3 linked regions of the Alkalihalobacterium alkalinitrilicum genome follow. The protein of the gene in region 3 interacts with the protein of the main gene of each other region in a pairwise test. Links are inferred from orthologs where the notes say so. Each region holds a gene or a part of one and is shown on either strand. Other genes may lie near its edges.

What was found. Proteins that work in one complex are often made in the same cells at the same time.
Region 1: the proteins of rho (region 3) and hfq interact in binary tests that used the Escherichia coli proteins (3 or more experiments, as listed by UniProt). The link is inferred for Alkalihalobacterium alkalinitrilicum from one-to-one orthologs.
Region 2: the proteins of rho (region 3) and yhbY interact in binary tests that used the Escherichia coli proteins (3 or more experiments, as listed by UniProt). The link is inferred for Alkalihalobacterium alkalinitrilicum from one-to-one orthologs.

Annotation. Positions count from the first base shown.
Region 1 is NZ_KV917368.1:39,532-42,504, reverse strand. Bases 29-2,962 are described here. They hold hfq (RNA chaperone Hfq), read right to left. Parts: upstream 1,649-2,962; coding sequence 1,409-1,648; downstream 29-1,408. Other genes in these bases: BK574_RS00170 (class I SAM-dependent methyltransferase), read right to left, coding at 2,652-2,962; miaA (tRNA (adenosine(37)-N6)-dimethylallyltransferase MiaA), read right to left, coding at 1,674-2,648; spoVK (stage V sporulation protein K), read right to left, coding at 185-1,147; hflX (GTPase HflX), read right to left, coding at 29-119. In the rest of the region: more of hflX, read right to left, coding at 1-28; more of BK574_RS00170, read right to left, coding at 2,963-2,973. UniProt on the Escherichia coli protein: RNA chaperone that binds small regulatory RNA (sRNAs) and mRNAs to facilitate mRNA translational regulation in response to envelope stress, environmental stress and changes in metabolite concentrations.
Region 2 is NZ_KV917368.1:2,683,917-2,686,903, forward strand. Bases 29-2,976 are described here. They hold yhbY (ribosome assembly RNA-binding protein YhbY), read right to left. Parts: upstream 1,676-2,976; coding sequence 1,382-1,675; downstream 29-1,381. Other genes in these bases: rsfS (ribosome silencing factor), read right to left, coding at 29-210; yqeK (bis(5'-nucleosyl)-tetraphosphatase (symmetrical) YqeK), read right to left, coding at 219-794; BK574_RS12895 (nicotinate-nucleotide adenylyltransferase), read right to left, coding at 763-1,365; aroE (shikimate dehydrogenase), read right to left, coding at 1,669-2,520; yqeH (ribosome biogenesis GTPase YqeH), read right to left, coding at 2,536-2,976. Also shown: more of rsfS, read right to left, coding at 1-28; more of yqeH, read right to left, coding at 2,977-2,987.
Region 3 is NZ_KV917368.1:3,933,452-3,936,284, forward strand. Bases 40-2,833 are described here. They hold rho (transcription termination factor Rho), read left to right. Parts: upstream 40-694; coding sequence 695-1,972; downstream 1,973-2,833. Other genes in these bases: glpX (class II fructose-bisphosphatase), read left to right, coding at 40-80; BK574_RS19160 (type B 50S ribosomal protein L31), read left to right, coding at 2,105-2,350; BK574_RS19165 (thymidine kinase), read left to right, coding at 2,453-2,833. Also shown: more of glpX, read left to right, coding at 1-39. UniProt on the Escherichia coli protein: Facilitates transcription termination by a mechanism that involves Rho binding to the nascent RNA, activation of Rho's RNA-dependent ATPase activity, and release of the mRNA from the DNA template.

The sequences.
Region 1 (2,973 bases), 3.9 Mb from region 3 along the record:
GTATTTGTTAATGATTTCAACTCTTCCATTGAATATAAAAAATGATCGTCATCTCTTTCCTTCGTTTGACAACCTGCTAATATGACACGTTCTTGAGTTTGATTTTTCACTTCTTGCAATATAAACTCACAACCTTTTTATATCTATTCCGTCTTGAAGATATTACACATTTGCCCACTAAATGTCAAGAAAACGGTTGAACCCTCGATTTTTCAAAGTCAAAGTCTTCCGCTTGAAGAGTAGATAAGGACTGACGATCATACTTCCCTTCGACTAGTAGACGAACAGCTTGAGTTCGAATTGCTTGCTCAATTAAATTACGAACAAATCGACCATTACTAAAAGTCCTTCCGTGTTCCCCTTTTATCCGGCTTAAATATTCACGAATTTTCTGTTCTCCCTGTCTCGAAAGTTGATACTCTCTTTCGCCTAACATAATCCTACTAATCTCCATAAGCTCTTCAGTGGAATAGTCTTCAAATGGGATCGTAATCGGAAATCGTGATGGTAAGCCTGGGTTTAAGGATAAAAAGTAATCCATTTCCCTACCGTATCCTGCTAGAATTAAAACAAAATCATGTTGCTGATCCTCCATCGCTTTAACAAGTGTGTCAATCGCTTCTTTACCGAAATCTTTTTCTCCACCACGAGCCAATGAATAAGCTTCATCAATAAAGAGGACTCCACCTAATGCTTTTTTTAGTACTTCTCTCGTTTTTTGTGCTGTATGTCCAATATATTCCCCTACCAAATCAGCTCTCTCTACTTCAATTAAATGACCTTTAGATAGAACTTCCATTTCGTGAAAAAGTCTCGCTATTAAACGAGCGACCGTCGTTTTTCCAGTTCCAGGGTTCCCTTTAAAAATCATATGGAGTGATTGTTTTGAACTTTTTAAGCCATTTTCTTTTCGACAGTTATTAATGTAAAGCCATGCATATACTTCTTTTAATAACCGTTTTACATCATGCAACCCTACTAACGATGAAAACTCACTTTCCATCTGTTCCAGCACTTCATGTTTTTCAGTCAATGTATTTCCAAAAGTTTGTTCTTTTAAATATAAACGTTCTTTTTCGCGTTTATTTTCACGGTTCAGGACAACATTTATCTGTCCTTTCGAGCGGGTAACTGTTGTGTTTTTCATGGTTTCACCCCTCAATTTACAATCGGTTACAATACTATACGCAAATGCCCAATTTTTGTGACAAATGCCTATAAAGTATTTGTGTTCAGCCTCGAGGAGCTATCGTTTCAATGCTTTAAACAAAGAATGGCTAACCACATCTTTTCAAAGAAAAAGAGGGCCACTCGTATAGTACTAACACCTCACCATAGAATATTACTCACTAATCTATGTTTTCTGAGATATCTGGTACATTAGAGTAACCCTCACCAATTCCCGCAATTAAGATTGTTGTTCAGGATCAATATTTACTTGAACATTACGCTGTGGAGCAAAAGTAGAAATAGCATGTTTATAAACAAGTTGCTGTTTTCCTTCACTCTCGAGGATAATTGTGAAATTATCAAACGCTTTAATTAATCCACGTAATTGGAAACCGTTTAGTAAGAAAACAGTAACTGCGATATTATCCTTGCGTAGTTGATTTAGGAATTGGTCTTGAATGTTAACGGATTGCTTCATTTATAAGTCCCCCTTCTATGTACTGTTATTTAATTTCGCTATGGTTATAAAGCTTTCCTTCTATAAATTGTTGAATTTCTGTAATCTTTTTATTAAAATTTATATTTGTCATGTCAAACCAATGAACATTTGCTTTGTTGCGGAACCATGTATATTGACGTTTTGCATAGCGTCTCGAGTTTCGTTTAAGAAGTTCAATTGCTTCATCTTTTGTCAGTTTACCTTCTATGTATTCATAGATCTCTTTATAACCAATCGCTTGAACCGATTGACACTCTCTAACGCCATCGTTATATAAACGCTTCGCTTCTTCAAATAAACCTTGTTCGACCATGATGTCTACTCTTTTATTAATTCGATCGTATAATACATCTCGATCCATCGTTAAACCAATCAAGACGAAGTCATACGGTGATTCATTATTTTGAGATTGTTGATATTCAGAAAGGGTTTTGCCTGTTCGTTTAAACACTTCTAAAGCTCTTATTACTCTTCGATAATTATTCGGATGAATGGTTGCGTAACTAACAGGATCTATTTCCCTTAACTGATCATGAAGTTGTTCTGTATCATGTTCCTCTACGTATCGTTCCATTTTTTCCCGAAATTGAATATCTGAAGATGAGTCAGCAAAGTTATAGTTTTGTATAACCGAATTAATGTATAAGCCCGTTCCACCAACAATTAAAGGTAATTTACCTTTTTCGTTTAATAAACGAATAAGTGGTTGAACCAGATTTTGAAACTCCGCAACAGAGAATGGTTCCGTTGGCTCTTTTATATCAATTAAGTGATGCATTACACCATTCATTTCCTCTTTCGTTACTTTAGCTGTGCCGATATCCATTTCTTTATAAATTTGCATGGAGTCACCACTAATAATTTCTCCTTTTAAACGCTTGGCCAATTCAATTCCCATCTTTGTTTTTCCAACCGCTGTAGGGCCAACAATAACTAAAAGTTTCTCCTTCATCTTAACACCCTTTGTCTCACTTTTCATATCTTAAGCTTTATTTAATTCAATAAAACCGAAATGAAATTTTGCAGTTCGTCTTTTTATGACTTTAAAGTCATAAGTAGCAAATCGTTCACTTTTCCAGTAATCTTTTAAGACAATTCGTCGTCTTGCCACCCGTTTTGATTCTTGAATAACCTCTGTCGTTATTGAATGATACAGAGCTAACGACTTTAGTGGGGTGATACCTTGGGAAGTATCAAGGTTAGCTTCAAACATAGGATCAAAATAAACAACATCGTAACTATTATCTTCTAAACTACGGAGAAACTCGAGATGGTTTCCCTTCAAAACCTGAATCGAACGCATA
Region 2 (2,987 bases), 1.2 Mb from region 3 along the record:
TTCTAATCGTTTTAAATCAATTCCATTTTCTTGGGCAACTTTTTTTAACTCATGAGCAATTGCTTGTACCTGCTTTTCTGAATTCCCGTGACAAATAATAAAATAATCGGCGATTAAAGAAACACCTTTCATATTAAGTACAACAATATCCTCTGCTCGTTTATCATCAATAGCTGTAACAGCTAGTTTTAAAACTTGATTTACATCCATTAAGACGATTACCTCCCTTTTCCTTTTACATTCATAATAAGTTGATTATAAGCTGCAAGTGTATCTGGATAAACCAATTGCTGTTTTTTCATTAAAAAGATCATCGTATTCCGCAAAGACAGAATACAAGCGTGATCAAGATTTTCAGTTACGGCTAGTCTCACTTCTTCTACACCTGGAAAATGTCTTCCAGGTTCAATATAATCAGCTAAAAAAATCACTTTCTCTAACAACGTCATTTTCGGTTTCCCTGTTGTATGGTAACGAATCGCTGATAAGATTTCTTGATCCTTTATTCCAACCTCATGTTCTACCCAATAGGCACCACAAGGAGCATGCAAGAGCTCATCTCCATAAATGAGGAATTCTTCTCCAAGTCGCTTTTCTAGTATCAGTTGGCGCATTTCTTCTTTCGGCCTAAATTTTGCATAATCATGAAAAATACTAGCGATTTCAGCTTGTTTTTCGTTGACTCCCACCTGTTTTGCAAGCTGAATGGCAGTGTCCATGACTCCAATCGTATGCGAATATCGATGCTCTGTTAAATGAGGTTTAACGATTTCTAACGCTTGCATTCGTTCCATATAACTCTCTCTCCTCAATAAAATGACGGACCGATTCAGGGACGAAATAACGGATGCTCCGCCCTTCTTTTATTCTATCTCTAATACTTGAAGATGAAATATCCACTTGAGGGATTGTTAATAATACCATTTTTTCTTCATACGTTGATGTTTCGGAATAACCTGGTCGCCCAAGCCCCACAAATGTAACATATTCAAATAACTCATCGATGCGTTCCCACGTATGAAGTTGTTCAATCATATCTCCGCCGATAATGAAATAAAAGTCTACATCTGGTAATTTCATTTTAAGTTCTTTCAACGTATCAACAGTATAGGAAGGACCCGTTCTTTCTAGCTCTATCGTTGAAACAACGAACTGATCTGCGCCATCAATGGCTTTTGTCACCATCTCAATCCGGTCATCTACAGATGAAACATCGTTCGTTTTCTTATGGGGGGGAATATTTGCTGGCATAAACCAGATTTCATCTAACTTACATTGCTCTAATACTTCTTGAGCGATAAGTAAGTGCCCGATATGAGGAGGATCAAATGTACCTCCCAGAATTCCGATTTTTCGCACAATCATTACTCCCCTTTACCAATTATTGTGGAAGCTCAAGCTGTTTGTTTTCTTTAGATTCTTTATACAAGACAATTGTATTCCCAATCACTTGTACTAGTTCAGCTCTTGTTCCTTTACTTAACGTGCTAGCCACTTCGTCTTTATCTTCATCACAATTTTGAAGAACACTTATTTTTAGTAATTCTCTAGCTTCTAACGCATCCTCAATTTGTTTGATCATATTATCATTTACTCCACCTTTACCAACTTGAAAAATAGGGGTAAGGTGATGAGCTTTCGATCGTAAGAAACGCTTTTGTTTTCCTGTTAACATGAATTTGATACTCCTCCTAATTGTTGTAGTACTATTTTTTCCATTTCGTTGCGGTCTGGTTTAGTTCCCGTCCACTTTTCAAAAGCTAAAGCCCCTTGTTCAACAAACATTCCGACTCCATTTAAAACGGTTGCACCTTTGGCTTCTGCTTCTTGCAATAATTTGGTCTTTAACGGATTATAGATTAAATCACTCACCACGGCATCTTGTTTTATGTTGTTTAAGGCAATTGGCAGTTGATCGACATTGGGACTCATACCAACTGAAGTTGTATTAATGATTAAGTCAAATTGATGTAGTTTTTGCTCAGCTTCTTCAATGGACCAAACAAAAGCATCCTTCGAACTTTGGTTACATTCACTTGCTAAGCTTGCCGCCTTCTCTTTCGTGCGGTTAGCGATATGTAGTTCCTCCACCCCATAACGTGAAAGAACCGTTAACACCGCTCGAGCTGCACCTCCAGCACCAATTAAGAGGACTCTCATTTGTTTTAGCTGATCCCCTGTTACTTTTAATAACGATTGCAAATAGCCTTCTCCATCCGTATTATAGCCGAATAATCTCCCATTATCGTTCACAACAGTATTAACAGCACCAATTAACTTTGCTTCTTCGTCAACCTCGTCTAAATACTTCATAACCTCAACTTTATGAGGTATGGTAATGTTAAATCCACTTATCCCTATAGCTCGGAACCCTGCAATCGCTGCTTGTAAATCAGCTTCACTTACATCAAAAGCATGATAATGATGATTTTGGTGTAATAAGTGAAAAGCGTTATTGTGCATACTAGGTGACATTGAATGACCGACTGGATGACCAATCAATCCAAATAATTTCCCCATTGTTTTCTCCCCTTTTTAAATAAGTGAAGGTCGAACTGTAACCCCTACACCTTTAGGAGCATATGCTTGAACGTGAACATTCTCTTGATGTACAGCAACCCAACCTAAACCTGAATACACGATATCGCTTTTCTCTTTAATATAAAATTCATGCTTGACTAGTTCAGGCAATATTTGTTTGGTTTCTGGCCCTGGTGGTGATAACAATTCACCTAAATGGTTTTTGTAGAGTTCATCCGCCTTATCAAGTTTTGTCCTATGAATAGGAATGTCGTTTGAGAAATAACAAACAAATGAACCGCGATCCCCTTCAACAAAATCAAATCGGGCTAACCCACCAAAGTATAACGTTTGTTCAGGATTTAACTGAAATACCATCGATTTGATTTCTTTTTTCGGCGTAATCGTTTTTAATTCTTGCTTGTCAATGTAATGCGCAATTTGATGATGATTAATAATTCCTGGTG
Region 3 (2,833 bases):
TGCGTGCGAAATCAGGAACCGTTCGATTTATTGACGGTAAACATAGTATGAAAAAGAAGCCAGATTTAGTTATAAAGTAGAACGTATACAAAAAAATATGAAATGAAATCTTTAATTGGATGCCAAATGGAAATTTTCTCTTTGGCATCCAAAATTTTTTTGCTGAATTTTAAAAAGAACGATTGAATAATTCGCGAGAGTATGGTTAAAATAGAAATAATACGCAAAACGAGTCTACATTTCCAAAATGCTATTAAACTTCTTTTACTCCTTCTTTTTAGAAAAACACGGTTGTTCTTACCATAAATAAATCATCAATCGATGTTTTTTCTTATACTTTAACCCTTTAAAGAAATTAGACTTTCATAGTAAAAAGACGTTTCCCAAAATGAAACTTAATGTTCACTTTTTCAAAAAATGATCATGATGGGATGAAACATAATGAAATCAACGATTTTCTATTATTTATGATTTCAACATTTATTTCAAAACCGTTCTGTCATAAAGTGAAAATTCATTTTGTGGGAGTCGTAGCGTCAGTTAGACTGGATCACGTTTGCCGCTGTGATATTTTTTGACAACATTATATTATTAGATTTCAACCAAACACGGAAGATTTTTGTCTAAAAGGTTTTTGTGTTCGATTTCAACCATATAAAGAATGATTTTAGTAAAAAAGAAAAGTGGTGTCCCAATGGGAATTAATTTAGCAGAATTAGAAAATAAGAAGCTCAAGGAACTGTACGAGCTTGCCAAAGAATATAAAGTTTCGTACTATAGCAAATTAAATAAAAAAGAGTTAATTTTCGCCATCTTAAAAGGACAAGCGGAAAAAGACGGTTTAATGTTTATGGAAGGTGTTCTAGAAATTATTCAATCTGAGGGTTTTGGTTTTTTACGGCCGATTAACTACCTTCCAAGTCAGGAAGACATATATATTTCAGCTTCACAAATTCGTAGGTTTGATTTACGAAATGGTGATAAAGTATCAGGTAAAGTTCGACCGCCAAAGGAAAACGAACGTTATCATGGTCTTTTGCATGTAGAAGCAGTTAATGGTGAAGATCCTGATACTTCAAAGGATCGTCCTCACTTTCCAGCACTGACTCCTCTATATCCTGAAGAAAAAATTCAATTGGAAACGACGAACCCGAGAAAAATTTCATCGCGTATTATCGATGTGATCTCACCTGTAGGTTTTGGACAGCGTGGACTCATAGTAGCCCCACCTAAGGCAGGTAAGACCTCGTTACTTAAAGAAGTGGCCAATAGTATTGCAGAAAACCAACCAGATGTTGAATTGATCGTGTTACTCATTGATGAGCGACCAGAAGAAGTAACGGATATTGAGCGTTCAGTCAAAGCGGAGGTCGTCAGCTCGACGTTTGATGAAGTGCCTGAAAATCATATTAAAGTGGCCGAGCTCGTTCTTGAACGAGCAATGCGACTTGTTGAACATAAAAAAGATGTTGTTATTTTAATGGATAGTATTACTCGTTTGGCTCGTGCCTATAACCTTGTGATTCCACCAAGTGGACGTACGTTATCAGGGGGTATTGACCCAGCAGCATTCCACCGTCCTAAACGTTTCTTTGGGGCAGCAAGAAATATAGAAGAAGGCGGAAGTTTAACGATTTTAGCGACAGCCTTAGTAGAGACAGGCTCTCGTATGGACGATGTCATTTACGAGGAATTTAAAGGAACAGGAAATATGGAACTTCATTTAGATCGTAAATTAGCAGAGCGACGTATCTTCCCTGCAATTGATATTTTACGTTCAGGTACGCGTAAAGAAGAGCTATTATTATCGAAAGATCATTTAGAAAAAATGTGGGCAATCCGAAAAACGATGAGCGACTCACCTGACTTTATGGATCATTTTATTCGTCGAATTAAAGAAACGAAAACAAATGAAGATTTCTTTGATGCGATGGAAAAAGAGATGTCAGGGTTCAAAAAAGGAAGAAGATAAGAATTCAAGTTTTATCCAGCTGATATTATTGAAAATAAAGTTGCAAAATGGGCAATGCCTTGTTATAATTTCGTCATGTGTGATTTTAAACTCTGTTTCGAAAAGATTCAGGGCGGAAGGAGTTGAGAACGAATGAAACCAGAAATCCATCCAGAATACCGTAAAGTTGTATTCTTAGATACAAGTACTGGGTTTAAGTTTCTAAGCGGATCTACAAAGTATTCAAACGAATCCATCGAGTGGGAAGACGGTAACACTTACCCTCTACTTAAAGTAGAGGTCAGTGCTGACTCACACCCATTCTACACTGGTAAGCAGAAGCTTAACGATGTTGGTGGACGTGTTGACCGCTTCAAGAAAAAATATAATCTTAAGTAATGCTCAAACAAGAGATAACAGGCAAGTAACAAACTTGCCTGTTTTTTCATATCTATAAGGTACGTATTTATTAGGAAACAACATATAAGGTGGGAAATTTCCATGTACTTAATGAAGAGAGAAGGCTGGATTGAAGTCATCTGTGGAAGTATGTTTTCGGGAAAGTCAGAAGAACTAATCCGCCGAGTACGACGAGTCAGTTACGGAAATTTAAGTGTACAAGTTTTTAAGCCAGTTATCGATAATCGTTACAGTGAAGTCGAAGTTGTTTCCCATAGCGGGTCAAAAGTAACGGCGCTTCCAGTTGCAAAGGCTGTAGACATGTTAGAATTTGTAAAAGAAGATACTCAAGTGGTCGCCATTGATGAAGTTCAATTTTTTGATGAAAATATTATAGGCATTGTTTATGAATTGGCTAATAAAGGAAAGAGAGTCATTTGTGCTGGTTTAGATCAAGATTTTCGTGGTGAACCATTCGGACCG